Regions from separate parts of the Zobellella sp. An-6 genome, predicted to be linked through region 2. Evidence: predicted binding sites of a transcription regulator. Region 2 holds the regulator's gene; each other region holds the start of a gene.

Region 1 (9,674 bases), 190 kb from region 2:
TAACGGCTGGCATCCGCATTGGAGGCATGCAGCACCTCGCCGCTGTCCGCGTCGAGCACGATGGAGGCGTAGCGCGGATTGGCCTGCGCCTGGTTGAACAGGGAGTACAACAGCAAAACGGCCAGGAACAGAACCCCCGCTTTCCCGGCGTTTTTTACGGCAAACATGGAGAGCTCCTCCCAGAAATTAAACAAAGCCGGCAGAAGCTACGTTATCGTCCGAATTCTGTCCAGCCTTTCCCACCGACCCCCGTCGACAGGCGGCGTCTCACAGCCTTTCGACGGCCGCCATCATTACTAGCATACACGCCGTCACCCTCGCCGGGGAGTCACCTTGGCACAATATTTAGCATCGAGGCATTTAGCATCAGGCCGCCTCCCGGTGCCTTGCCACGGTTTACTCGCTCAGGTTGGGCGCCAGCCACTTCTCGGCCTCGACCCGGCTCATGCCCTTGCGCTCGGCATAGTCGAGCAGTTGGTCTTCCTGGATCTGGGCCACCGCGAAGTAACGGGTATCCGGATAGGAGAAATACCAGCCCGACACCGCCGCCCCCGGCCACATGGCGAAAGACTCGGTCAGCTTCATGCCGATGCGTGTCTCCACGTCCAGCAGCTGCCACAAGGTGCCCTTCTCGGTGTGCTCCGGGCAGGCCGGGTAGCCGGGAGCCGGACGGATACCCCGATATTTCTCGCGGATCAGCTCGTCGTTGCTGAGCGCCTCGTCCGGGGCATAACCCCAGTATTCGCGGCGCACCAGCAGGTGCATGTACTCGGCGAAGGCCTCCGCCAGCCGGTCGGCCACGGCGCTGGCCATGATGGCGTTGTAGTCGTCGTGGGCCTCCTTGTAGCGGCGGATGATGTCGTCCTCACCGATACCGCCGGTCACCGCGAAGGCGCCGATATAGTCGGGCTTGGCGCCCTTGGGCGCCACGAAATCGGCCAGGCAGTAGTTGGGGAAGCCGTCCTTCTTCTCGGTCTGCTGACGCAGGAAACGCAGGGTGTGCAGCACCCGGCTGCGGGACTCGTCGCTGTAGACCTCGACGTCGTCGTCCACACTGTTGGCCGGGAACAATCCCATGACGCCGGAGCAGCGCAGCTCGCCGTCCGCCGCCAGCCGGTCGAGCAGGGCGTTGGCGTCGGCGTACAACCGCTTGGCTTCCTCACCCACTATCTCGTCCTCGAGGATGCGGGGGAACTTGCCCGCCAGAGACCAGGTAAGGAAGAAGGGGGTCCAGTCGATGTATTCCCGCAGCACCGCGATGGGCACGTCGTGGAATTCGTGGATGCCCGGCTTGGCCGGCACCGGCGGGGTGTAGGCCTGCCAGTCGATCACTATCCTGTTGGCCCGGGCCTCGGCCAGAGTTACCGGTCGGGTACGGGGTTTCTTGCGGGCGTGCTGATCCCGCACCACCTCGTATTCCTGCTTGAGCCGTTCCACGAAGGCGGGCTTGTTCTCCGCGCTCAGCAGGGTCTGTACCACGCCCACGGCGCGGGAGGCGTTGGCCACGTAGACCACCGGCTCGTCGTAGTTCTGCTCTATCTTCACCGCCGTATGGGCCTTGGAGGTGGTGGCGCCGCCGATCAGCAGCGGGATCTTGAAGCCCTGTCGCTGCATCTCCTTGGCCACGTGCACCATCTCATCCAGCGATGGGGTGATCAGGCCGGACAGGCCTATCATGTCGGCGTTGGTTTCCCGGGCGGTTTTCAGTATGGTCTCGCAGGGCACCATGACCCCGAGGTCGACCACCTCGAAGTTGTTGCATTGCAACACCACCCCGACGATGTTCTTGCCGATGTCGTGCACGTCGCCCTTGACCGTGGCCATCACCACCTTGCCATTGCTCTGACCCGCCTCCTTGCCCGCCTCGATATAGGGCTGCAGGTAGGCCACCGCGCGCTTCATCACCCGCGCCGACTTGACCACCTGGGGCAGGAACATCTTGCCCTCGCCGAACAGATCGCCGACCACGTTCATGCCGTCCATCAGCGGCCCTTCGATCACCTCCAACGGCCGCGCCGCCTGCTGGCGGGCTTCTTCGGTGTCGTCCTCGATAAAATCGGTCAGCCCCTTCACCAGGGCGTGCTCCAGCCGCTTGTTCACCGGCCAGCTGCGCCACTCCAGATCCCGGGCATCCGCCTGCTGGCCACCGCTGCCGCGATAGCGCTCGGCTACCTCCAGCAACTCCTCGGTGGCGCCGTCGTGGCTGTTGAGCACCACCGCCTCCACCTTGGCCTTGAGTTCGGGTTCGATATCCTCGTAGATGGCGAGCTGGCCGGCGTTGACGATGCCCATGTCCATGCCGTTCCTGATGGCGTGGTACAGGAAGACTGCATGGATGGCCTCGCGCACCGCGTCGTTGCCGCGGAAGGAGAAGGAGACGTTGGACACGCCGCCGGAAATCATGGCATGGGGCAGGTGATCCTTGATGTCCTTCACCGCCTCGATAAAGTCCACCGCGTAGTTGTTGTGTTCGTCGATACCGGTGGCCACGGCGAAGATGTTGGGGTCGAAGATGATGTCTTCCGGCGGGAAGCCGACCTTGTCTACCAGCACCCGGTAGGCGCGCTCGCAGATCTCGAATTTGCGCGCCCGGGTATCGGCCTGGCCCACCTCGTCGAACGCCATCACGATGACGGCGGCGCCGTAGCGGCGCACCAGCCGGGCCTGCTCGATAAATTTCTCTTCCCCTTCCTTCATGGAGATGGAGTTGACGATGCCCTTGCCCTGAATGCACTTGAGACCGGCCTCGATCACCTCCCATTTGGAAGAGTCGATCATGATCGGCACCCGGGCGATATCCGGCTCCCCGGCGATCAGGTTGAGGAAACGGGTCATGCAAGCCTCGGCGTCGAGCATGCCCTCGTCCATGTTGATGTCGATGATCTGGGCGCCGTTCTCCACCTGCTGCAGCGCCACTTCCAGCGCCTTGTCGTACTGCTCTTCCTTGATCAGCCGCTTGAACATGGCCGAGCCGGTGACGTTGGTGCGCTCGCCCACGTTGACGAACATGCTCTCCGGGGTGATCAGCACCGGTTCCAGGCCGGACAACCGGCAGGCCACCGGCAGTTCGGGCAGGGCGCGCGGCTTGATGCCGGCCACCGCCTCGGCCATGGCGCGGATATGTTCGGGGGTGGAGCCGCAGCAGCCGCCCACCAGGTTGAGAAAGCCGCTCTCGGCCCATTCCCGGATATGGCCGGCCATCTCGGTGGCGTCCAGATCGTATTCGCCGAAGGCGTTGGGCAGGCCGGCATTGGGGTGGGCCGACACATAGGTCTCGCACACCCGGGACAGCTCTGCCACGTACTGGCGCAGTTCGTCCGGCCCCAGGGCGCAGTTGAGGCCGAAGGACAGCGGCTCGGCATGACGCAGGGAGTGGTAGAAAGCCTCGGTGGTCTGGCCCGACAGGGTGCGGCCGGAGGCGTCGGTGATGGTGCCGGAGATCATCACCGGCAGCCGCCTGCCTAGCTGGTCGAACAGGCCTTCGATGGCGAACACCGCCGCCTTGGCGTTGAGGGTGTCGAAGATGGTCTCGATCATCAGCAGATCGGCGCCGCCGTCGAGCAGCGCCTGGGCCGCCTCGGTGTAGGCCTCCACCAACTGGTCGAAGGTAACGTTGCGCTTGCCCGCGTCGTTCACGTCCGGGGAGATGGAGGCGGTTCTGTTGGTCGGGCCCAGCACCCCGGCCACGAAGCGCGGCTTGTGTGGTTCTTTCGCCGTCCACTCGTCCGCCACCCTGCGCGCCAGCCGGGCCGCTTCCAGGTTGATCTCCGCCGCCAGGCTTTCCATCTGGTAGTCGGCCATGGCGATGGTGGTGGCGTTGAAGGTGTTGGTTTCGATGATGTCGGCACCGGCGGCGAAGTAGTCGCTGTGGATCCGGGCGATGATCTCGGGCTGGGTCAGCACCAGCAGGTCGTTGTTGCCCTTGAGATCAGAAGGCCAGTCGGCGAAGCGTTCCCCCCGGTAGGCGGCCTCGTCCAGCCGGTAGGACTGGATCATGGTGCCCATGCCCCCGTCGATGATGAGGATCCGTTCGGCCAGGGCCTGTTCGAGCTGGGAAAAAACCGGGGATCTGGACACTGCTGACTCCTGTAACAACCTGATTCCTGTAAGCGGCCCCCATGCTATCACAAAACCGCCCATTAGAAATCCAGCCATCTACAAGGCCGGTGGATAACTGCAGGCCAAATGGAAGGTCGTAAGGGGTCATTTAACCGCAGTTTTCACTAGGGCCGGAACGCCGATTAGGGCACACTATAGGCCAGCCGGCGAAGACCGGCCAACCCAGCTTGCAACCCCAAAAATAACGATCGGAAGTGCCTCTATGAGCGTCTATTACACCCTGTGTTTTTTGGCGGCGATGGCGATCACCATCGCTTTCGTCAATCAGTACATCATGAAAATCCAGACTACCATCGCCATCACCTCGGGTGCCCTCGGCATCTCCTTCCTGATGCTGATCCTGGGCAAGACCACCTGGCCCGAGCTGCAGCAACACGCGGTGGAGGTGATCAAGACGGTGGACTTCGGCGAGTTCCTGCTGCAGGGCATCCTCGGCTTTCTGCTGTTCGCCGGCGGCCTGGGCATCAACCTGCCGGCGCTGAAGAGCCAGAAGTGGGAAATCTCCATCCTGGTAATAGTGGGCGTGCTGATCTCCACCCTGGTAGTAGCCGTGGGCCTCTGGTTGCTGGCTTATGTGGCGACCATTCCCCTGCCCTTTATCTACTGCCTGCTGTTCGGCGCCCTGATCTCCCCCACCGACCCCATCGCCGTCTTGGCCATCGTCAAGAAGCTGGGGGCGCCGGAGCAGATCGCCATCCAGATAGAGGGGGAGTCGCTGTTCAACGACGGCATCGGCCTGGTTATTTTCCTGACCATCTTCGCCGTGGCCTTCAGCGGCAACGAGGCCAGCTTCGGCTCTGTGATGGCCCTGTTCACCCACGAGGCCATCGGCGGCATCCTGTTCGGCGCCCTGCTGGGACTGATGTCCCACATCATGATCAGTGCCACCGACGACGGCTCCATGGAGCTGCTGATGACCCTGTGCGTACCCACCGCCGGCTTCGCCCTGGCCAATGTGCTGGGGGTATCCGGCGCGCTGGCCATGGTGGTGGCCGGCATCATGATCGGCAACTGGACCCGCCATACCGGTTTTTCCGAGCAGAGCCAGAAACACCTGGATCACTTCTGGCACTTGCTGGACGAATTCCTCAACGCCCTGCTATTCCTGCTGATCGGCCTGGCCATGCTGCTGGTGGAGTTCCACTGGCAGGCCTGGATCCTGGTGCTGCTGTCCATTCCCTTGACCCTGGCCGGCCGCTTCGCCAGCGTGGCCCTGCCCTACCTGGGCTTTCGCCGCTTCCGTGCCTACAACAAGTATTCGGTGCGGATCCTGACCTGGGGCGGCTTGCGGGGCGGACTGTCCCTGGCGATGGCGCTGTCGATCCCCGCCGGGGTCAAGCTGGGCAGTGGCGGCCAGGTGGAGCTGCGGGATCTGATCCTGATGATGACCTACGCCATCGTCATCTTCTCGATTATCGTCCAGGGCATGAGCATCACCCCCATGATCAACAAGGCCAAGGCGGCGGAAAGGGCCGGTTTTCCCATCGAATAAGGGGAACGACAAGGGGGCGAATCACCTCCTTCTGACTGCTGACAAACCTTCAGGCTTATATCAACAGGCAACACCCATGCCCAAACAGGCGGACAAAGGGAACGGCTACGCCGCCCCTCCGCCGCGGCGGAGCCTCCAGGGGGCGAGCTTGCTCACCGTGACGAGCAATTTCGGCCTGACCGAACATCCAGTGAATGTTCACAGCAGGTCGAAATTGCGAGTGCCCTGTCTTTACGGCATGTCGGCGGAGTTGGCCCTTTGGTCGACTTATGCGGTCATGACAACGACGTTGTCATCAAGCTGAAAGGGGCCTATCGCCCCCTTTCTTTGCTACTCTTCCCAGTCTTTGGTCAGGGTATCGCCGGCCGCGCTCAGGGTGCTCAGGTCGTAGGGCGTCAGCTGGTAGACGTGGTAGTTGAGCCAGTTGGAAAACAACAGGTGGCCGTGGCTGCGCCAGGTGGCCCGAGGTGCGTTGTCCGGATTGTTGCCGGGGTAGTAATTCTCCGGCATCTTCGGCTCGATGCCGGCGCTCAGATCCCGCATGTACTCCTGATGCAGGGTGTCTGCGTCGTACTCCGGATGGCCGGTGACGAACACCTGCCGCCGGTCCGGACTCACCGCCAGGTAAACCCCCACCGGCTCGGAGCCGGCCAGTATCCTGAGATTGGTTTTTTCCCGGATAAGATCCAGGGGAAAGTCCGCATAGCGGGAGTGGGGCGCCAGGAAGGCATCATCGAACCCCCGCACCAGGGGCTCGAACTGGGCCAGGTTCTGGTGCTCGTAGACTCCGGACAGCTTCTCCAGCCGGGTACGCTTGTCCAGGCCGTAGAGGATCTTTAGGCCGGCCTGGGCCGCCCAGCACAGGAAGAGGGTGGAAGTGACGTGGCTTTTGGACCACTCCACTATCTGTTCGATCTTGTCCCAGTACACCACGTCACAGAAATCGGTCAGTCCCAGGGGGGCACCGGTGATGATCAGGCCATCGTAGAACTCGTCCTTCACCTGCTCGAAGTCGTAGTAGAAGTGCTCCAGGTGGGACTGGGGCGTGTTCTTGGAGGGCCTGTCATCGATGCGCAGCAGGTCCACCCCTATCTGCAGCGGCGAGTTGGACAGCATGCGCAACAGCTGGTTTTCGGTTTCGATCTTCTTCGGCATCAGGTTGAGCAACAACACCCGCATCGGGCGGATATCCTGGTTGACCGCACGGGTTTCCGTCATCACGAAGATATTTTCCTGAGTCAGGACGTTGGCCGCAGGCAGGCGATCCGGAATTCTGATGGGCATTTGCTCACTCCATGCACAGTATCGGTAAGAAAGTCTAGACATCTAGAAATCTACAACAAAGCAACGGTGCTTGTCATCCCTACCGTGGGCCGGAAACGGAAGTTGCGTTAGAATCCCGCCAAGGCATCTCGAGGACAACGATATGGAACCTGTGATTGAGCTGGTGAGTACCGGCGACGAAGTACTGACCGGGCTGATAGTGGATACCAACGCGGCCTGGCTGTCCCAGCGCCTGCTGGAGCAGGGCTGGCAGGTGAGGCGGCGCTTCACCCTGGGGGATGACAAGGCCGATCTGGTGGCGCTGTTCGAGCAGCGCAGCCATCAGGCCGATCTGGTGATCGTCAACGGCGGCCTGGGGCCGACCTCGGACGACATCAGCGCCGAGGCCATGGCCGCCGCCGCCGGCGTTCCCCTGGAGTTGAACGAGCACTGGTTGGCGGTGATGACGCAGAAGTACGCCAGTCGCAACAGAGCCATGCCCAAAAGCAATATCAAGCAGGCCATGCTGCCCCGGGGCGCCGAGCTGGTGGACAATCCCATCGGCACCGCCTGCGGCTTCGCCGTCAAGCTCAACAGGGCCACCTTCATCTTTACCCCGGGGGTGCCTTCGGAGCTGAAGAAGATGGTGGAAGAGGAAATCCTGCCCCGTATGCAACGCCAGTTCGGTGGCCGGGGCAGCAACCAGGTGCGCCGCTTCTTCCTGTTCGGCCTGTCCGAGTCGGGCCTGAGCGACCGCCTCGACAACAAGCCCTGGCCGTCCGGCATCACCCTGGGCTACCGGGCCAACCTGCCGACCATAGAGCTCAAGCTGATCATCGAGCGGGATGACCTGGCCGCCATCGCCGCGGCGGAAGCCCAGCTACTGGCAGAAGTGGGTGCCCACCTGGTGGCCCGGGACGAATTGAACTTCGCCACCAGCCTGGGCCCCCTGCTGCACAAGCAGGAGCTAACCCTGTTCGAAGAGGCCAGCGGTGGCCGGCTGACGGATACCATCAGCACCATCACCGCCGAGTTCGAGGGTCACTACCTGAGCGGCCTGCCCGACAACGCCGAGGATCTGGGTCTCTGGCTGCAGCGCAGTGCCCGTCCCCTGGCGTTGGCCGTGGGCGCGGAAGGGCCCGAGGGCGTGCCGGTGGCCCTGCTCACCGAGCAGGCTTGCCAGGTGCAGACCCTGAAACTGCATTTTCGCGATCCCCTCTCCCGCCGCCGCCTGCTGGCCTTTGTGGCGCTCGACATGCTGCGCCGCCACCTGCAGGGCCAGGAGGTGATGATCGACTACGATATCCTGCCCTGCAGCGAGCGGCTTGTCCTGGCTTCCGCGCCCTAACCGATCAGGCGCAGGCGCCGCAGCAGTCCCTCGACCAGGCCGGTGGCCAGATCGATCACCCTGCGGGCCAGGGGGGTATGGAACAGCCAGGCAGCGGTGATCAGGGCCAGGGGTACGGAGCCGCAGAGGAAGTCGGTCAGCCAGTGGGCCCCCGACATCACTCTCGGCATGGCCAGGGCCAGCACCAGGGGCGCCACCACATAGAGATAGCGGCGGGGGAACTGGTAGACGGCGAACAGCAGGAAGGTGGCGAAGCCGATGCCGTGATCGCTGGGAAAGGAATCCCCGGAGGCGTCCTTGGCCCTGATATGAGGCACCAGTTGGCTGACCCGCTCCGCCTGCTGGTACACCAGAGTCGGGCTGTGCCTCTCTATCGGCAAGGCCTTGCCCGCCGCCGCCTGGATGGAAAAACAGCCGGCCATGAGCAACAGCAGGCAGCAGATCCTGGCCCGTTCCCGGCCGGACACCGTCCAGGCATGGCGGAACACGAAAAAGGCCATCAGCAGGGCGACGGCGCCGTCGATCCAGCGCTGGTTGACGAAGGCCACGAATTCCGCCCAGCCGGGCACCGTCACCAGCCAGCCGTTGAACAGCCAGAACACCCCCTCGTCGATCCCCTGCCAGTAGCCGAGAAACCAGGAAAAAAACAGCAACAGCGCCAGGGCATGCAGCACCGCCCAGCCTTTGAAATCCCATCGCATGGTGATATCGCCCTCCATTAAATGGGGCCGTTTATACCAGATGAGGAAGAGAATTGCAGGTCGGATCACAGAAATGGGGCGCCGACGGCGCCCCTCGGGTCTAACGCAATTGCGCCGAGAGTTCCCGTTGCCGCGCCTTGAGCGCCTCGATATCGAGGCTGCGGACGGCGCCATCAATCACCCGCCAACGGCCCGCGACCATGACCCTGTCCGCCCGATGGGCACCGCAGAGCACCAGGGCCGCCAGGGGGTCACCCGCACCGGCGAACTGGATATCGTCCAGGGTGAACAGGGCCAGATCCGCCTGCTTGCCGACGGCGATCTCGCCGATATCGCTCCGTCCCAAACAAGCCGCCGAACCGCGGGTCGCCCAGTCCAACACCTTCTGGTGGGTAATGCGCCTGGCACCGTAACGCAGCCGTTGCAGCAGCAGGGCCTGCCGAACCTCCATGATCATGTTGGAGCCGTCGTTGGAGGCGGAGCCGTCCACGCCAATACCGACGGGGCAGCCCGCCTCCTCCAGTTCCAGCGTATGACAGATGCCCGAAGCGAGCAGCATATTGGAGGAAGGGCAGTGGGCGATCCCCACTCCTGCCCGGCCCAGACGGCCAATCTCCTCTTCGTTGAAGTGGATACCGTGTGCCAGCCAGACCCGCTCGCTGAGCCAACCCACCGACTCCAGGTAATCCACCGGCCGCATGCCGAACATCTTCAGACAGAACTCGGTCTCGTCATGGGTTTCCGCCAGGTG
Region 2 (9,674 bases):
GAGACGTCTTCCACGCCCTGCAGCTCGGTGGGGATGGCCACGTTGAAGTAGGGCAGGGTCACGAAGTCGGCGTTCTCGATGGAGCCGTCGAGGATGGCGTTGATGATGGCACGGGTCGCCTTGATGGAGATCCGCTTGCCGGTGCCGTTCCAGCCGGTGTTCACCAGGTAGGCCTCGGCACCCACCGCGTCCATGCGCTTGGCCAGCACCTCGGCGTACTGGGTCGGGTGCAGGCTCAGGAAGGCCGCGCCGAAGCAGCTGGAGAAGGTGGGGGTGGGCTCGGTGATGCCGCGCTCGGTGCCGGCCAGCTTGGCGGTGAAGCCGGACAGGAAGTGGTACTGGGCCTGGTCACGGGTCAGCTTGCTCACCGGCGGCAGCACGCCGAAGGCGTCGGCGGTCAGGAAGATCACCTTCTTGGCGTGGCCGGCCTTGGACACCGGCTTGACGATGTTGTCGATGTGGTGGATGGGGTAGGAAACCCGGGTGTTCTCGGTTTTGCTGCCATCGTTGAAATCGACGCTGTTGTCGGCCAGCACGGTCACGTTCTCGAGCAGGGCGTCGCGGCGGATGGCGGCGTAGATCTCGGGCTCGTTTTCCTGGCTCAGGTTGATGGTCTTGGCGTAGCAGCCGCCCTCGAAGTTGAACACGCCGTCGTCGTCCCAGCCGTGCTCGTCGTCACCGATCAGCTGGCGGTTGGGGTCGGTGGACAGGGTGGTCTTGCCGGTGCCGGAGAGGCCGAAGAAGATCGCCACGTCGCCGTCCTGACCCACGTTGGCGGAGCAGTGCATGGAGGCGATGCCCTTGAGCGGCAGCAGGTAGTTCATCATGGAGAACATGCCTTTCTTCATTTCGCCGCCGTACCAGGTGCCGCCGATCAGCTGCATGCGCTCGGTCAGGTTGAAGGCCACGAAGTTTTCGCTGTTCAGACCCTGCGCTTGCCAGTCGGGGTTGGTGCACTTGGCGCCGTTCATCACCACGAAGTCGGGCTCGAAGCCTTGCAGCTCTTCCTCGCTGGGGCGGATGAACATGTTCTTCACGAAGTGGGCCTGCCAGGCCACCTCGGTGACGAAGCGCACGGACAGGCGGGTGTCCGGGTTGGCGCCGCAGAAGGTGTCCACCACGAACAACCGTTTGCCGGACAGCTGGCGGGTGACCAGGCCCTTGAGCTGCTCCCAGGTTTCGGGGCTCATGGGCTTGTTGTCGTTCTTGCCCTGATCGGCCCACCACACGGTGCCGCGGGTGACGTCGTCACGCACTATGTATTTGTCTTTCGGAGAGCGGCCGGTAAAGATGCCGGTGTCCACCGCAACGGCGCCCAGATTGGTAACCACGCCCTTTTCGTAGCCTTCTAAATCTGCACGGGTTTCTTCTTCAAACAACTGGTCGTAGGAAGGGTTGTAAAGGATCTCGGTTACGTCGGTAATACCGTATTGGGAAAGGCCTAATTGTTGCGCCTTGGACGTCATTGTTATCTCCTGGGTACAGAGGGGTTGGATAGTCATTGTTATTAGTGTTGTTTTGGAACAAGAGAATATCAGTTATTAAGCGGAGTTTAGGGGATCAGCTTCAAAATTTGCAATTTTGCGCGGCGAATTAAGCGAAAAGGGGCGAAATGCCCCTTTTTGCCATCTTGAAATGTTAATGCAATGTCGGCGGGTTATTAAATAATGTCTGTAAATCAGCGCCATCGAAGCGATAGTGCTGGCCGCAGTAGTCGCAGTGCATTTCAATTTTGCCGTGTTCTTTCACAATATCGTAGGCTTCATCCCGGCCTACCTGCAGCAAGGCCTGCTCGCATTTTTCCCGGGAGCAGGTGCACTGGAAGCTGACGTCCTGGGGATCGAACACCCGCACCGCCTCCTGGTTGTACAGCCGGTACAGCACCTCGTGGGCGTCCAGGTGCAGCAGCTCCTCCGCCTTGATGGTGTCGGTGAGGGTTTCGAGATGGGCGAAGTCGTTCTCCTGTCCGGCGTCGCCGGCGGGCAGGGCCTGCAGCAACAGGCCGGCGGCGAGCTGCTGGCCGGCACGGGGGTCGGTGAACAGCCAGATGCGGGTGGCCAGCTGCTCCGACTGGGCGAAGTAGTTTTCCAGGCTCTTGCTGAGGGAGTCGGCGCTCAGCTCCACTATGCCCTGGTAGCGTTCGCCCTCGTCGGGGGTGATGGTGATGGCCAGGTAGCCCTTGCCGACCAGGTCGGCAAGCTGGTCGCTGTCGGGCACCCGGCCTTCCCAGCGGGCCACGCCGCGCAGCTGCTGCCGGTGGTCGCCGTTGATCACCGCAAGCGATACCGGGCCGTCGCCCTGCAGCTGCACCGTGATGTGGCCTTCGAACTTGAGGGTGGCGGTGAGCAGGCTGGTGGCGGTGAGCAGTTCGCCCAGCAGGCGCTGCACCGGGGCCGGGTAGGCCTGGGCGGCCAGGATCTGGCGGTAGCTCTGCTGCAGCTGCACCAGTTCGCCGCGCACCTGGTGGTGGTCGAACAGATAACGGTGGAGTTGATCGGTCTTGGTCATAAGGGATCCTGTATGCTGGCTCAGTCGCCTTGTTTGATTTTAAGCAGGGTGCGCCTTTCCTTCTTGTCCGGCCGGCGCTCGGGGCTGGGTGCGAACTGGGTGTTGAGCTTGCGGGCCTCGGCGTTTCGTTCCCGCTGGCGGAGGCTTTCCGGGGTTTCCCGGTACAACCGCTGGGCGATCTCCGCCTTGCTCCGGTGCTCGGACAGCTCCAGTACCACCACTTCCTTCTCGTCATGGCCCTGGCGCAGGCGGATAACGGCGCCCACTTCCACCACCTTGCTGGGCTTGGTGCGCTGGCCGTTGTAGTGCACCTTGCCGCCATCGATCATCTCACGGGCCAGGCTGCGGGTCTTGTAGAAGCGGGCGGCCCACAACCACTTGTCCAGCCGGACGGACAGTTTTTCTCCGTTCATTGCACTCGCTCACATGAAAACCGAAGCCGGATTATACCAGATGCCCCGACCGCCGGAGTAGAAAGGGGCGGCAAAAGCATGGTTACCGCAACTTGTGGGCAGACGTTTATCCCCAGTTGCGATAACCTCTGAATAGTGGGTGAACATAACGACGGAACAGGCATGGCGGACGACAAACAGAAACCAGAGATACTGCATACGGAACTGGTGGCGGAGAGCCGCCTGTTCAAGGTGGAATCGGTCCATCTGAAGTTCAGCAACGGCGTGGAGCGGGTCTATGAGCGCATGCGCGGCAGCGGTCGCGGCGCCGTCATGCTGGTGCCGCTGCTGGATGATGAGACCCTGTTGTTGATCCGCGAGTATTCCGCCGGCACCCACAGCTATGAGCTGGGTTTTCCCAAGGGGTTGATCGATCCGGGGGAAGACGCCATGGAGGCGGGCAACCGCGAACTGATGGAGGAGATCGGCTACGGGGCGCGGCAACTGAGCCACCTCAAGCAGGTGACCCTGGCGCCCGGTTATTTTGGCAGTCGCATGGATATCTTATTGGCACGGGATTTGTATCCCGAACAGCGCGAGGGGGATGAGCCGGAGCCGCTGGAAGTGGTGCCCTGGCCGCTGGCCCGGCTGGGCGAACTGATGGCCCGGCCCGACTTCAGCGAGGCACGCAGCATCTGCGGCCTGTTCCTGCTGCAGGACTGGCTCAATAAAGAGGAGTAACCATGGATATCACTGCCTTGTTGCCAGGCGTCAAGGCGGCGGCCCGTGAGGCGGGCCGCCGCATACTGACGCTGTACGACAGCGGCCATTACCAGGCTGAGCACAAAGAGGACGACAGCCCGGTCACCAGCGCCGATCTGGCGGCGCATGCCTACCTCGACCAGGCCCTGCGCCGGCTGGCCGACATTCCGGTATTGTCGGAGGAAGGGGGCGATATTCCGCTGGCCGAGCGCCGCGACTGGTCGCGTTACTGGCTGGTGGATCCGCTTGACGGCACCCAGGAATTCATCGCCGGCAGCGGCGACTTTTCCACCATGATCGCGCTGGTCGAACAGGGCCGGCCGGTGCTGGGGGTGGTCTATGCCCCGGTGCAGGATCTGATGTACTACGCGGTGCACCAACATGGTGCCTTCAAGGAGGCGGATGGCAACACGGTGCGCATCCGCGCCCGCCATCACGACCGGCAGGCGCCGCTCACCGGCCTGTGCATCGCCATCAGCCGCCGGCAGGACGTGGAATGGGTGCGTTCCCGGCTGAGCACCAGCCTCGACTACCGGCTGGTGCCCCTGGGCTCGAGCTCGCTCAAGTCCTGCCTGGTGGCGGAAGGGGCGGCCGATCTCTACATCCGCATCGGCCCCACCGGCGAGTGGGATACGGGCGCGACCCAGTGCATAGTGGAAGAGGCGGGGGGAAGGATCCTGGATCTGAACCTGGACCGGCTCAGCTATAACCTGCGCGACAGCCTGATCAACCCCAACTTCATCACCCTGGGGGACGAGGGGCTGCCCTGGAGGCAGATACTGGTGGCGGGCGGCAGGGGGTGATGCCGCTGCCTGCTCATTCGTCGTCGACGGCGTAATCTTCGATTTCGATACCCAGCTCGGCCATGATTTCCCGGGCCCGGGCGGGGATCTGGTCGGGCACGTCCTTGCGCAGGTCATCGTCCTGGGGCAGGGGCTGGCCGGTATAGGCGTGCAGGAAGGCTTCGCACAGCAGCTCGCTGTTGGTGGCGTGGCGCAGGTTGTTGACCTGGCGACGGGTGCGCTCGTCGGTGAGGATCTTCAGCACCTTGAGCGGGATGGAAACGGTGATCTTCTTGACCTGTTCATTTTTCTTGCCGTGCTCGGCGTAAGGGCTGATATAGTCGCCGTTCCATTCAGTCTTCATCATTCACCCGTAAAAGAGGTTAAAAATCCGAACGGATTGTAACCCCTACATTTTTTATTGGCAATCCAACCACAAAGCCTTATGGACGTCCGGAAGGCTTGACGGCTTTTTCCGGCTGGGTTACTGTGCGCGTCTTGGAAATTCCGGATCATCAGGCTGCCAGCGTGCAAAGGAGAGGACATGCCCGACTACCAGACCCAGACTTACGCCGTTCGTACCGGCATCGACACCGATACCCAGCATGGTGCCGTGGTACCGCCGGTCTACCTCACCAGCACTTATTCGTTTGCCGATTATAACCAGCCGCGCCAGTTCGACTACACCCGTTCCGGCAACCCGACCCGGCAGACCCTGATCGAGGCCCTGACCAAGCTGGAAGGCGGCGCGGGGGCGGCGGTCACCTCCACCGGCATGGGCGCCATCAACCTGATCATCACCTCCCAGCTGCAGGCCGGCGACCTGCTGCTGGCACCCCACGACTGCTACGGCGGCAGCCACCGGCTGTTCAACGCCCTGGCGCGGAAGGGCAACTTCCGGGTGGAATACGTGGATCAGAACGATTCCGCCGCCCTGGCCGAGGCCCTGGCCAAAAAGCCGAAGATACTGTGGATTGAAACCCCGTCCAACCCGCTGCTGCGGGTGGTGGACATCGCCGCCCTCTGTGCCGCGGCGAAAGACATCGGCGCCCTCTCGGTGGTGGACAACACCTTCCTGTCGCCGGCGCTGCAGCAGCCGCTGACGCTGGGCGCGGATCTGGTGGTGCACTCCACCACCAAGTACATCAACGGCCATTCCGATGTGCTGGGCGGGGCCGTGGTGGCCGCCGATGGCCAACTGGCCGAGGAGCTGCGCTGGTGGGCCAACTGCCTGGGGCTGACCGGCTCCCCCTTCGACAGCTACCTGACCCTGCGCGGCCTGCGCACCCTGGGCGTGCGCATGCGCCAGCACTGCGAGAACGCCGCGGCCCTGGTGGCCTACCTGCAGGGCCGGCCCGAGGTGAAGGCGGTGTATCACCCCAGCCTGCCCGGCAACCCCGGCCACGAGGTCGCCGCCCGCCAGCAGTCCGGCTTCGGCGCCATGCTCAGCTTCGAGCTGGACGTGGACGAGGCGGGCATGAAGGCCTTCCTGCAGCAGCTGCAGCTGTTCTCCCTGGCCGAGTCTCTGGGCGGGGTGGAGAGTCTGATCGCCCACCCGGCGACCATGACCCACGCGGCCATGACCGAGGAAGCCCGCGCCGCCGCCGGCATCAGCAACCAGCTGCTGCGGGTGTCGGTGGGGATCGAGGACGTGCGCGACCTCATTCACGATTTAGACAATGCATTCAAGGCGTTAACCAAGTAAATGACCATGCTCCAGAATGACACCGGCGGCCAGCGGCGCCCGGTCCACAAGTTTGGCGGCAGCAGCCTGGCCGACGCCGCCTGTTTTCACCGGGTGGCCGGCATCATCCACAACCTGGCCCAGCCCGACGCCCTCATCGTGGTGTCGGCGCCGGGCAAGACCACCAACCGACTGATCGAGCTGCTCAGCCTGTTCACCAGCGGTGACAGCGCGGCGCCCGAGGCGCTGGAAGGCCTGCACGGCTTTCAGCGCAACCTGATCGAGACCACCCTGGACGAGGCCGGCGCGGCGCCCCTGCTGGCGGCCCTGGACGACGACATCCAGACCATCGCCGCCGTGCTGGAAAGCCAACGCCTGGGGGATGACCAGCGCAGCCTGATCCAGTCGTTCGGCGAGGTCTGGTCCTCCCGCCTGCTGGCCCGGCTGCTCGCCGGCCAGGGCCTGCCGGCGGCCAGCCTGGATGCCCGCCGTTTCCTGCTGGTGTCCGGCTCGCCGGTGCAGGTGGACGAAGCCGAATCCCGCCGCCGACTGGGCGCCATCCTGGCCGAGCACCAGGACCGGATCCTGGTGGTGACCGGCTTCATCGCCGCCGACGCCGAGGGGCGTACCCGGCTGCTGGGGCGCAACGGCTCCGACTTCAGCGCCACCCTGCTGGCGTCCCTGGCCGACAGCAGCCACGCCACCATCTGGAGCGACGTGCCTGGGGTGTTCAGCGCCGATCCGCGGCGGGTGAAGGAGGCGCGACTGCTGACCCGGCTGTCTCTGCCGGAAGCCGCCGAGCTGGCCCGGCTGGGTTCGCCGGTGCTGCACAGCCGCACCCTGGGCCCGGTGGCCGCCAGCCGCCAGCAGCTGATGCTGCGCTGCAGCTACCACCCGGACGACGGCCATACCCGCATACTGCGTCAGCCGCAGCGGGCCCAGGGCGCGCGCATCGTCACCGCGGTGGACGATGCCGTGCTGCTGGAGATGACCATTCCCGCCCGCTACCAGGAAACGGTGGACGCCCTCACCGACTGGCTGACCCGGCGGGAACTGGCGCCCCTGGCCTGCAAGCGCCGGCCCGAGCGCCAGCTGTGGCAGATTGCCTATACCCGGGAGCAGGCCGAGCAGGCCTTCTCCCTGCTCAGGGATCACCAGCCCGCCGGCGGCTTCGAGGGGCTGCAGCTGCGGGAAGGTTTCTCCCTGGTGGCCCTGGTGGGCAAGGGAGTCACCGCCCAGGCCGAGCAGTGCCTGCATTTCTACCACGCCCTCAACGAGCAGCCGCTGGAGTTCATCCAGCCCGCCGGCAACGGCCTGAGCCTGGTGGGGGTGGTGCGCAGGGTGGTGCTGGATCCGCTGCTGCTGCGCCTGCACCAGAGCCTGTTCAGCCGGCCCAGGCGGGTCGGCCTGGTGTTGTTCGGCCGGGGCAACATCGGCCAGGCCTGGCTCAGGCTGTACCGGGAGCAGAAGGCGCGGCTGGAGCAGGAGCTGAACGTGCAGCTCAGCCTCTACGGTGCCTTCGACTCCCGCGGCGGCATGCTGGCCAGCCAGGGGCTGGAAGTGGAGCAGGTGCTGCACGACTTCCAGCCCAGATCCATCGTCTGGCCCGACTGGCTGGAAGATCTGGAGGAGCACGGCTTCGACAGCCTGGTGGCCCTGGACTTCACCGCCTCCGAGGCGCTGGTGCAGCATTATCCGGCGCTGGTACAGCGCCATGTGCACCTGATCGCCGCCAACAAGCACGGCGGAGCGGCGGAGCAGGCGTTCTACCTGCGGCTCAAGCAGGGCCTGGCCGAGCACAGGGTGCAGTTTCTCAGCAACGCCACCGTCGGCGCCGGCCTGCCGGTGCAGACCGCCATCCACCAGCTGCGCCACTCGGGCGAGCAGATCCGCGCCATCAGCGGTCTTTTCTCCGGCACCCTGAGCTGGTTGTTCCAGCACTTCGACGGCAGCCAGCCCTTTTCCGAGCTGGTGCTGCAGGCCTGGCAGCAGGGCCTGACCGAGCCGGATCCCCGGGAGGATCTGAACGGCCAGGACGTGAAGCGCAAGCTGGTGATACTGGCGCGGGAGGCTGGCTTCGATCTGGATCCGGCCAGGGTCAGGGTCAGCAACCTGGTGCCCGAGTCCTTGGCGACGCTGGACAAGGACAGCGTGATCGACCGGCTGGACGAACTGGACCAGCCCCTGGCCGAGGCCCTGGCCCAGGCCCGGGAAGAGGGCGGGGTGCTGCGCCACGTGGCCCGCTTCGATGCCCAGAGCGGCGAGGCCAGCGTGGGGTTGGAAGTGGTATCCGGTGAGCACGCCTTCGCCCACCTGCGGCCCGGCGACAATGTGTTCGCCATCGAGACCCAGCACTACCGCCAGAATCCCCTGGTGATCCAGGGCCCCGGCGCCGGCCGGGAAGTGACTGCCGCCGCCATGCAGGCGGATCTGTGGCTGCTGCTGGCCACCCTGTAAACCAAGGAGGCTCCCGCAAGGGAGCCTCTTCAACTTGATGAAGACCTTCCTCCGCATTTTTAATTGTGGTCATCTCCGCGAAAGCGGAGATCCATGGAAGATTGCACCGGACTCCCCCCTTTGCGGGGGTGACTACAGAGTAATACGAAGGTTGACCAGCAACTTGCCGAGCAGGAACGCCGCGCTTAGCGCAGCTTTATCCAGGTGGTCTTGAGCTGGGTGAACTTGTCCAGGGCGTGCAGGGAGAGATCCCGGCCGAAGCCCGACTGCTTGTAGCCGCCGAAGGGGGTGCTGAAGTCCAGGGCGTCCATGGTGTTCACCGAGACGGTGCCGGCCCGCAGCCGGCGCGCCACCCGGTGGGCCCGGTTCAGATCGTTGGTCCACACCGAGGCCGCCAGGCCGTAGATGGAGTCGTTGGCCAGGGCGATGGCCTCTTCCTCGCTGTCGAAGCCGAACAGGGCCGCCACCGGGCCGAACACCTCGTCCCGGGCCAGCGCCGCCTCCGGATCCACCTTGTCGAACACGGTGGGCGGCACATAGGCGGTCTCCGCTGCGCCTTCGCCGCCGGTCAGCAGCTCGGCGCCGTCCTCCCGGGCCTGGCGGATGCATTGGCGTACCCGGCCGGCATGGGCCAGATCGATCAGTGCCCCTACCCGGGTGTCCGGATCCAGGGGGGCCCCCACCTTGAGGGCGCGGGCCCGGGCTAGGAACTGCTCCACGAACTGGGCCTTGATGCGGTTGTCCACCAGGATGCGGGAGTTGGCGGAGCAGACTTCGCCCTGGTTGAAGAAAATGCCCTGGGCGGCGTGGGCCACCGCCTCGTCCAGATCGCAGTCGGCAAAGATGATATTGGGACTCTTGCCGCCGGTCTCAGGCCAGACCGGCTTCATGTTGGACTCGGCGGAGTAGCCCATAAACAGCTTGCCCACCCGGGTCGAGCCGGTAAAGGCGAGGCAGTCAACGTCGTTGTGTAAGCCCAGGGCCTTGCCCACCACCTGGCCCAGGCCGGTGACCACGTTGAGCACGCCGTCGGGCAGGCCTGCTTCCCGCGCCAGCCCGGCCAGGCGCAGGGCGGTGAGCGGCGACTGC
Region 3 (9,674 bases), 710 kb from region 2:
AGCCAGGACAGGGTCGGAAACATGGTGTTGTGGCCGGCCAGGCGCAGGGCGCGCACTTCACCGAGGCGCGCTTTCGCTTCTTCGTAGGTATCGCGGAAGTACTGGGCCACTTCTCCGTCCACCCAGACGTTGGCATCCGGTTTTTCGGTGAAGAAGAAACCGGAACCATGGCCCCGCTGGCCATACTGGATGGCGTCTTTCGCCGTTTCCCACACCGGGCGGGCGGTCTGGGCCGCGCCCAGTTTCTTGCTGCCTTCATCATCCGGCTGGGCGCCCAGCACCTGGATGGCGGAGGCGTGGGAGAACAGGGCGTGGTATTGGTCGGAGGCGAACTGCTCGGCGGCGAACTTCCAGTTGCACTCGATTTCCCATTTGTGGACGCCGCCGATGATCTCGGTGCCGCCTTCCCGGCGATCCAGTACGCCGTCCAGATACCAGGCGATGTCGCCCATGTATTCCTCGAGGGAAGGGGTTTCGTCGCTCCAGCAGCCGAAAATGAGTCCCTTGTAACTGGCGACGCGGTTCACCTCCAGCAGGCCCCATTGTTCCTTGCAGGCGCCCTGGGGATAGACCCTGTCTTCCAGCGGAATGTCTTTCAGGGCGCCATCCACCCCGTAGGACCAGCCGTGGTAGGGGCAGGTAAAGGCGCGGGTATTGCCGGAGTCCGCATGGCAGACCCGCATGGAGCGGTGCCGGCACTGGTTGAGCAAGGCCTTGATGCTGCCGTCTTTCTGCCGGGTGACGATAACGGGATCTTCGCCCATGTAGGTATTGAAGAAGTCGCCGGCCTTGGGGATCTGGCTCTCGTGACAGAGGAACAGCCAGCAGCGACCGAACACCCGCTCCAGCTCCAGTTCGTAGAGCTCGGGATCGGTGAAGATCAGCGGGGTGATACGGCCGTTCCTGGCATCCACCAGGGCGTCGATTTTGTCTGCATCAAATTTTCCATTCATGGGAATTCTCCTTTGGTCGCCGACACAGCAAGGAACTGGAAGTCGATAATTTGTGCAGATATTGGTTTTTTGTAATCGGTTAGTGAAATATTTATTTTCTTTTGATTAATAAGTTTTATGTCTTAATCACCGAGTGAGACAAGGTGGGCGTCAGGAGCGCTCCGGCTACTGACGAGGGCTACGGGGATTGCTTTTGTGTCCTCGTTACAGAGGGACATTCGGTTCAATAGGTTGTGGATCTTCGCCTGGGCGGAGAGCAGGGCGGAGAGCCTGGCATGAAATGGCGAGGTGGAAGGGAGTCCGCGGCGGAGAAATCCCCTTTGTCCTCCCTATCGCACCGCAACTGCCTGCGGACACGGCGCCGGGGCTGGAAAGAGGCGACAGGGATTGCCTCCGCCGACCGTCACCTGTCAGGGATGGCAGGTGCGAGCCTACAGGGATGTAAATACCTGTTCCGAATGGTAGATCACTACCGGCAGCGACTGGGTTTCGCTAAGCAGACCCTCAGCGCCAGGGATGGCGCGGCGGAGCCCCCAGGGACGGGTTTACGGCGTGTCTGCGTGCGGGACCCGGTCGAGCACTATTAGGATCAGTTATTTACTTGCGGCGTGTCGGCGGAGGTGGCCCTGTTGACTCTTTTCTTCGTTGTAACAGACAATAAAGAGCTAGCTGGTCGTTTTTTAAACTGATCGATGCTCTAGGCCGAGAGTTCTCTTCGGAGGATTTCTGCACCCGCACTTAAGGCATTGAGCTTGGCTCTTGCTACTCGACGAGACAAGGGGGCCATGCCACAGTTGGTACAAGGGTAAAGCTTGTCGGCATCTACGAACTCAAGTGCTTTTCGTAGGGTATTGGCGACTTCCTCTGGCGTCTCGATGGTGTTGGTTGCAACATCAATGGCCCCGACCATCACCTTTTTTCCTCGAATGAGTTCAAGCAGCTCGATTGGGACGCGGGAGTTGTGACATTCTAATGAGATAATGTCGATATTGGACTTTTGCAGTTTGGGGAAGACTTCTTCATATTGTCTCCACTCGGAACCCAGCGTCTTTTTCCAGTCCGTATTGGCTTTGATGCCATAGCCATAGCAAATATGTACGGCGGTTTCACATTTAAGGCCTTCAATTGCTCTTTCTAGAGCAGCAATCCCCCAGTCATTTACCTCATCAAAAAACACATTAAATGCAGGCTCATCAAACTGGATGATGTCAACGCCAGCCGCCTCTAATTCCTTGGCTTCCTGATTGAGTATTTTGGCGAATTCCCAGGCCAGCTTTTCGCGACTTTTATAATGATCATCATAAAGCGTGTCTATCATGGTCATGGGACCCGGCAGGGCCCATTTGATAGGTTGCCTGGTTTGCTGACGTAAAAACTTGGCATCTTCAACAAAAACCGGCTTCTGGCGGCTGACTGCACCAACGACCGTCGGTACACTCGCATCATAGCGATCACGAATTTTAACAGTCTTACGTTTCTCAAAATCAACACCGCTAAGGTGCTCAATAAACGTAGTCACAAAATGTTGGCGCGTTTGCTCGCCATCACTGACAATATCAATGCCTGCTTGTTGCTGCTCTTGCAACGACACACGCAAAGCATCGTGTTTACCCTCAATCAACTCCTCTTCTTGCAATTTCCAGGGTGACCAAAGTGTCTCAGGTTGTGCAAGCCAGGAAGGTTTGGGTAAACTGCCCGCAGTTGAAGTGGGTAATAATTTTTTCATGATAAATACCGTTATATTCTCGTTAATTATAAAGCGTAATTGGCAGACCATTGTTCAAGGATAGACTGGTATGGCTTGATGAAATTCTCCTCAGCAAGTTTTCCCTGCTTAATCGCTAACTGGCTGCGCTCTTCTCGATCATAAACAATTTGAGTTAATGAGTGATCCCGGTTCTTCAAATCCGGTTTGTAGCATTTTCCTGCTGCCGAGTTGGCGTTGTAAATCTCGGGTCGGTAAATTTTTTGAAAAGTTTCCATCGTGCTGATGGTGCTGATAAGCTCAAGATTGCTGTAATCATTAAGCAAATCACCAAAGAAGTAAAAGGCCAGAGGTGCAACGCTATTGGGTGGCATAAAATAGCGAACCTTCAACCCCATCTTCTTGAAGTACTGCTCAGTCAAGGATGATTCATTGGGCAGGTACTCAACACCCAATATGGGGTGATGGTTCTCAGTTTGATGATAGGTCTTGTTATCGGAAACACTGAGGCATATCACAGGCAGTTTAGTGAAGTTCTGCTTGTAGGCATCCGAATTCACAAAACATTTAAAAAGTTTGCCGTGCAGATCGCCAAAGTTTTCCGGAATGCTGAAGCCGGGCTTATCCTTGTTATGCTCCAACAGCAGCACGCTGAAGTCATAATCCCGCACGTACGAGGAAAAATTATTACCTACAATGCCCTCAATGCGTTTCTTGGTTTTGTGATCGACGATATTCGTCTTCAATATTTCGATAGTAGGGAAACTTTGGCCATTACCTTCGTGATCAATATCCATGTCAACGGAAATGATTTCAAGTTCAACTGAATAGCGATCCGCTTTCGGATTATCCCAGTTAGCCAAGGAGTTAAATTGATTGTTAATCATCGTTAAGGCGTTACGCAAGTTTTCCTGGCGGCTCTCTCCTCTGGCCAGGTTAGCAAAGTTGGTGGTAATACGCGTACTGTCAGAGGGCTGATAGTTTTCATCGAAAGCAACGCTGTTGATGGTAAATTTAAATTCGTTATTCATAATGTCCTGGCACCCCATTTCCCGCACTAAAATCTGAATCTGTTTATTGCTCTTTCTGGGCTTGATGATTGTCTTTTGTCTGGAAGTCCAGATGTCTAGAGCTGAGCATGGCTATGTTATACAGGGGGCATTACATGATCAAAAGTGATTTTATCTCATGAATAGATGCAAATTTTTCATGATTTCTGATAAACCTACGCCCACCAGAGCAAGCGGTATGCCGGGTTCACGGGCGCAGCTGCGTCGAGCAATGTCGGCGATGTCTGTAAACCTTGGGTCAGCTAAATAACTGATCCTAATAGTGCTACATCGACCGGGCCCCGCACGCAGACACGCCGTGAACCCATCCCTGGGGGCTCCGCCGCGCCATCCCTGGCGCGGAGGGTCTGCTTAGCGGAACCCGGTCGTTGTCGACAGTGATCTACTATTCGGAACAGCTATTTAGGTGTGTAACGAGCAGGACACGGCCGCCCGTTACTGATGTTGCAACACCTGACGGGGGCGGCGGCTGTATGATTTAAGAGAGGAGGGAGTTTGAATGAAAAAGCAGCGTGATCATCTGACCTGCTGAGCCTGAGCAATGAAATCACTCAGGTAGTTAACCTGTTCTTCGCCTTTTCGTATTCCCAAAAAGATCTGTTTTCTAATCCCATGTTTACCGAACCGGAGGCTTTTAATAGCCATTGTTTTGGCGAATTCATCCACTAACCAGCCAGGCAATGCACAGACGCCTCTGCCTGCTGCCACCATTTGCAACATGATTTCCGTCGTTTCGATAGTCTTGTGTTTTTTGACCGTGCATTTTGCGGGATTTAAAAACTGACTGTAAATATCCAGTCGCTCAGGCTCTACCGGGTAGCTAAATAACACTTCTTCACTCAGCTGTTCAGGCATGATCGAGTCTTGCATGGCAAGGTGGTGAGCTGCCGAAACGACGAGTCTATGTTCATAGTCAAATACCGGTATAAAGGTCACCTTTGGTGTATACAAGGGATCAGGCGTGACGAGGATATCTATCTCGTAGCTGTGCAGGGCGCCCAGACCACCGAACTGAAATTCCTGCTTCACGTCAATGTCAACGTTTGGCCACTTTTCAAGATAAGGTTCAATCACTTTTAACAGCCATTGATAGCAAGGGTGGCATTCCATGCCGATGCGCAGTGAACCCATTTCGCCAGTCGCTATCTGACGCAATAGATGTTCAGTGTGTTTAAATTGCGGTAATACCCGATTGGCAAGAGTCAAGATTCGTTCACCCGCATCGGTAAGGCGCAAGTTTCTACCTTCTTTTTGCCAAACGGGTGTTTTGATCTGGCCTTCTAATTTTTTGATGCTGTGACTCAATGCAGACTGGGATAAATTTAACGATTCAGCCGCCTGGGTTAAGGTTCCTTGCTCTTTTATGGCTGCCAGTACTTCAAGGTGAAACCGCTCCAGCATAACTTGACTCCGGGATTTAGTACTTAATATTATGAATATAATTCATGATTTATTGAAAATACACCATTGTTTTCATTGTTTAAATGCCGCCAATGCACGCCAGGATGTCTAGCTATTAACCCGGCGGCAGTTTAGAGCTGATATACTGTGCGAATGAAAACAGATGCACGCAAGCTCACCACCGAGCAACAAGAGCTGCTGAGGCAGCAGGCCATCCGACTTCGACTGGAAAATAAGACCTTCCGCGAGATCGGCCGATTACTGAATGTTCATCCGGATACCGTGGGCCGTTGGTTCAAGCGCTACGAGGCCGGCGGCAAAGCGGCTCTCGCCGTCCAGAAACGGGGTCCAAAAAACAAGCCCGGCCGCCTGAACGCCGTGCAACAGCAGAAGGTGATCGAGGCTATCCGCGACCATATGCCCGATCAGTACAAGCTGGGGTTTGCCCTGTGGACCCGGCGCTCCATTGCTGAACTGATCAAGCAATTTTGGGGCATCCACATTCCGGTTCGCACCATGGGGGACTACCTCAAGCGCTGGGGATTTACACCCCAGAAGCCCTTGAAAAAGGCATGGGAGCAGAGCCCGGCTCGTGTCGAAGCCTGGCTGAACGAGGAGTATCCACGTATCAAGGCCCGTGCCAAGGCTGAAAAGGCCCAGATCTTCTGGGGCGACGAAACCGGCATCAAGAACACGGTCCAACATGGGCGCAGCTATGCCCCGGTTGGCAAGACGCCGGTACAAGCCCTGCCGGCCAAGCGGGTTTCCCTGAACATGGTGTCGGCCATCACCAACCAAGGTACGGTCCGCTTCATGCTGTATGAATCCACCATGACGGCAGACGTGTTGATCAAGTTCATGCGCGGGCTGATTGCCTCCACCCCGGGAAAAGTATTTCTGATCCTGGATAACCTGCGGGTTCATCATGCCAAAAAGGTCAAACGCTGGCTGGAAAAAGGGACGGTAAAGCGTTTTCTGGAGGTCTTTTTCCTGCCCGCCTACTCACCGGAACTGAATCCGGATGAGTATCTCAATGGTGACCTGAAAGGCATGGTGCACAGTGGGCCGGCGATTCGCAGTGTGGAAGAGCTCAAGAAGCGAACCCGCTCCTCTATGCGGAAGTTGCAGCGCAGGTCGGAGCGGGTGAAAAGTTACTTCCGATCGGAGCACATCGCTTATGCGGCATAATCGATGTATTTTGCCGCCGGGTTAATATCTAAATAACAGCTCCTAATAGTGCTACATTCTGGCTATTTCGTAACCACTTCCGGAAAAGGGCGAAATCGTATCCATGAAGTGCCTGACCCGTTGGAGAAGAGATCAGATGCTACGGCGTTGATGGTTACGGATAACCGTCTCGTGCAGCTTGTGCCAGAGCAGTTCTATCTTGTTGATCCAAGGTGAGTAAACCGGCTGGAAAAGTAAGGTGAACTTGGGGTTCTTTGCCAGCCACTACAAGGCCTGTCCTGGCGGCTCTTGTGGATCACATGGTTATCCAGGATCAGTGTGATCTGCCGAGCCCGGAGATAGCGCCGCCGTAAGGCCTCCAGCAGTGAGGTGGGCAGGGAAAAATTCCAGCGATTGATTTCAATAGCTAAAGAACTCGGTTACCAGCAACTGCGCTGGTAACCCAAGCCTTGTGGTGACATCTGGATAAGCATCTGAAGCAGCATGATAATGTTACGGATAGGAAGAGAGGGTGGCAGTTGAACCAGCAGCCTAGGGTCGAGCGCGAAGCTCCGGTCAGCTCCTGTATTTTCTCAAGGGTGTATCGTTCGTGGCGCAACAACACCGCCATGACTCGCCGAGCATGCTGTTTGTCTGACGTAGTCTGAATGATTTTGTGCATCCGGCGTCGCTCAGGACGTGGTAGAGGTGGTAAGATCGGCATGAACTCAGTCCTTTGGGTGTTGAGTTGGTTTTGTTTGGCGACTGATCAAATTGCACAAACTGGACTGAGTTCCCTGCCTCCACTGATCTACTATTCGGAATAGCTATTTAGTGACCGGAATTTCTTGTATGTTTGTTTAATATAGTGTGAGTTTTAATCTGGAATTAATCCTATAATTCCTCGTGGTTCCATAGCTGACAATAATGAAACATGCTCATCATCGTCCGTTATTTTTATGGTTGAAAGGCGGTGACCCAATCATTTTTAAAGTTTTCTATCGCTTCAGTGACGGCTGGAAGCGTTATCATTTGCGATAAAACATCAACGGGTAAAGTAACTGAAGAACAGCCAGTCAGCAGGCAATCAAGCGCTTGTCGTGGTGTTTTAAAAGAGGCTGCTATTATGTTGCAATTTACCTGATGTACAGTGATTAGCTCTTGTAATTCTCTAACCATCGTGATGCCACTGCCGCCTTGTACATCGACCCTGTTGACGTAGGGAGCAATATATTCTGCACCAGCCAATGCGGCCATGATCCCTTGCATAGGAGTATAAACTGCTGTGCCCAGTGTGCTTACTCCCATTTTATTGAGTTTTCTTATTGCCATTAGGCCTTGCTCTGTAACGGGTATTTTAACAATTAGATGCTCATCTAGTCGGTTGAGGTCAATGGCTTCCTTAAGTATTGTTTCATTATCGTCAGATAGTGTTTGGGCAAAAAGTTGTGCATCGCTTCCGATGATGTTTCGTAACGCAGGGAGTAGGGTGTCTAGTTTAACCCTGGACTTGGCAATGATGCTAGGGTTGGTGGTGACCCCTGAAAGGGGGACAGAATTCCACCATCTTTCTACCGATTTAATATCTGCAGTATCAAGGAATATGTTCATGATTTTTTCTAACTTAATTAATTCCAGATTTATATATCTGATGTGTGGTTAACACGGCCATAAGGCGCTCTTCACTATCAACTATAGGTATGGCATTTATATCCTTGCTGTGCATTAACTCAAGTGTTGAATATGCCAGCTCATCAGCTGTCGCTACGATAGGAGTACGGGTCATCAGCTCACCGACCTTAACTGTGAGATCGGTTGATTTTTCGAGTGTTCTACGTAAGTCACCATCGGTAAAAACGCCAAGGACTTTATCGTCATCGTCACAGATCACGGCAAGGCCGTATCCTGTTCTACTGAGACAAAAGATTACTTCACTGAGCGTTTCATCCGGGTAGCAGACGGGGGGTTGAACATGTTGCTCAATAAGATCCATGTTCTTGAAAATCAGGCGAGCACCCAAGCTGCCACCCGGATGAGAAAACGCATAATCGGTGGAGTTGAAGTCCCGAAGATGCATTACTGATATGGCCAGGGCATCACCCATCATTAGTGTGTTAACGGCACTTGATGTTGGTGCCAGGCCCAACGGGCAGGCTTCATTTTCAACTCCCGTATCAATAATGAAGTCAACCTGGTCGGCCAAGAATGACGATCTGTTTCCTGTGAAGCCAATGGTTTTCAATTTCTTGCGCTTGAATAGTGGTAGCATGAGCTTGAACTCAGTGGCTTCACCAGAGTTTGAAATTAAAATAACTAAATCTTCACTGTCAACCATACCCAAATCGCCATGCAGCGCTTCGGCGGGATGAATAAAAAATGCCGGTGTTCCTGTTGAAGCAAAAGTGGCAGCTATTTTTTTTCCTATGTGTCCAGATTTTCCTATTCCGGTAACGATTACTTTACCTTTGCACTGTTGTAGCGCCAAACAAGCCTCAACGAAGTCATCACTAATTCTTTCCAATAGTCTTGAGGCTTCATTTAATTCTATTTTTAATGTATCTATGGCAGTCTTTTTTATTTTCTCATACATAATGGTAATCTCGATGTATGTTCTATTTGTTACGATGATTAACTTCTCATCATATGGATTGTGCTAGATGGCATTAAGAGGTTGCTATACGATAATTATTTCTATTCCTTTCTTTTCCAAGGTAATTCGGTCACTGCTTTTTATCCCTGAGTCGGTGATAAGAACATCAATTTTTTCGATAGGGACAACAACGTTGGGTGTTTTTCGACCAAATTTACTTGAGTCTGTTATAACGATAATATGTCTGGCCGATTGACACATAGCTTGACTGACTTGATATGCTTCATTAAAAGTGGTAGTCCCTTGGTCGACGTCGAATCCATCTGCGCCGATAAATAGTTTGTCGAAAGTAAACTTACTGAAGGCTTCTTCTGCCAGGTTACCGTGAAAGGACGCCGAGTGTTTCCTGAAATTACCGCCAGGCATCAATAGATTGATGTTGCTTCCTAGGCTGGCCACTTCGTTCATGATATGCAAGCTATTGGTCATGACGGTGAGCGCGACCTTGTCAATCAACCAGGGAACCATTTGCAGCGTTGTGCTACCGTTATCCAGGATTATGGACTCACCATCATTGACGAGATCAGCAGCAACTTTCCCCAACTGCTGTTTAATGCTGAGGTTAAAGGATGTCTTTTCATCCATGGTCCTGTCTTCAGTCGTCGGCGTAACTTGCGCTTCCGCACCACCATAGCGTCGTATGACAAGATTTGCTTTTTCCAGTTCACGCAGGTCTGTTCGAACGGTCGCACCGGTGATGTTGAAGTGCCCAGCCAGTTCATTGACCG

What was found. The regulator MetJ, encoded in region 2, represses methionine synthesis genes. The targets are predictions, from matches to a motif close to AGANNTCTAGANNTCT.
Region 1: metA (homoserine O-succinyltransferase MetA) is a predicted target of MetJ. The motif match lies at 6,932-6,947, and genes of this name have one in related genera.
Region 3: ACT7DK_RS15180 (DUF1852 domain-containing protein) is a predicted target of MetJ. The motif match lies at 3,771-3,786, and genes of this name have one in related genera.

The regions. Positions count from the first base shown of each region.
Region 1 covers NZ_CP199259.1:3,762,561-3,772,234, forward strand. The annotation lists gene ACT7DK_RS17625 (serine hydrolase) at 1-167, opposite strand, end outside; gene metH (methionine synthase) at 397-4,077, opposite strand; gene ACT7DK_RS17635 (cation:proton antiporter) at 4,322-5,611, shown strand; gene metA (homoserine O-succinyltransferase MetA) at 5,942-6,895, opposite strand; gene ACT7DK_RS17645 (CinA family nicotinamide mononucleotide deamidase-related protein) at 7,038-8,222, shown strand; gene ACT7DK_RS17650 (phosphatase PAP2 family protein) at 8,219-8,923, opposite strand; gene ACT7DK_RS17655 (8-oxoguanine deaminase) at 9,024-9,674, opposite strand, start outside.
Region 2 covers NZ_CP199259.1:3,955,266-3,964,939, reverse strand. The annotation lists gene pckA (phosphoenolpyruvate carboxykinase (ATP)) at 1-1,466, opposite strand, end outside; gene hslO (Hsp33 family molecular chaperone HslO) at 1,639-2,508, opposite strand; gene hslR (ribosome-associated heat shock protein Hsp15) at 2,529-2,921, opposite strand; gene nudE (ADP compounds hydrolase NudE) at 3,084-3,641, shown strand; gene cysQ (3'(2'),5'-bisphosphate nucleotidase CysQ) at 3,644-4,465, shown strand; gene metJ (met regulon transcriptional regulator MetJ) at 4,479-4,808, opposite strand; gene metB (cystathionine gamma-synthase) at 4,989-6,149, shown strand; gene metL (bifunctional aspartate kinase/homoserine dehydrogenase II) at 6,156-8,585, shown strand; gene ACT7DK_RS18565 (aldehyde dehydrogenase) at 8,771-9,674, opposite strand, start outside.
Region 3 covers NZ_CP199259.1:3,242,771-3,252,444, reverse strand. The annotation lists gene hcaE (3-phenylpropionate/cinnamic acid dioxygenase subunit alpha) at 1-953, opposite strand, end outside; gene ACT7DK_RS15185 (methionine synthase) at 1,651-2,679, opposite strand; gene ACT7DK_RS15180 (DUF1852 domain-containing protein) at 2,706-3,689, opposite strand; gene ACT7DK_RS15175 (LysR family transcriptional regulator) at 4,245-5,129, opposite strand; gene ACT7DK_RS15170 (IS630 family transposase) at 5,283-6,317, shown strand; partial or broken gene ACT7DK_RS15165 (transposase) at 6,369-6,685, opposite strand; gene ACT7DK_RS15160 (transaldolase family protein) at 7,254-7,907, opposite strand; gene ACT7DK_RS15155 (KpsF/GutQ family sugar-phosphate isomerase) at 7,921-8,886, opposite strand; gene srlR (glucitol operon DNA-binding transcriptional repressor SrlR) at 8,971-9,674, opposite strand, start outside.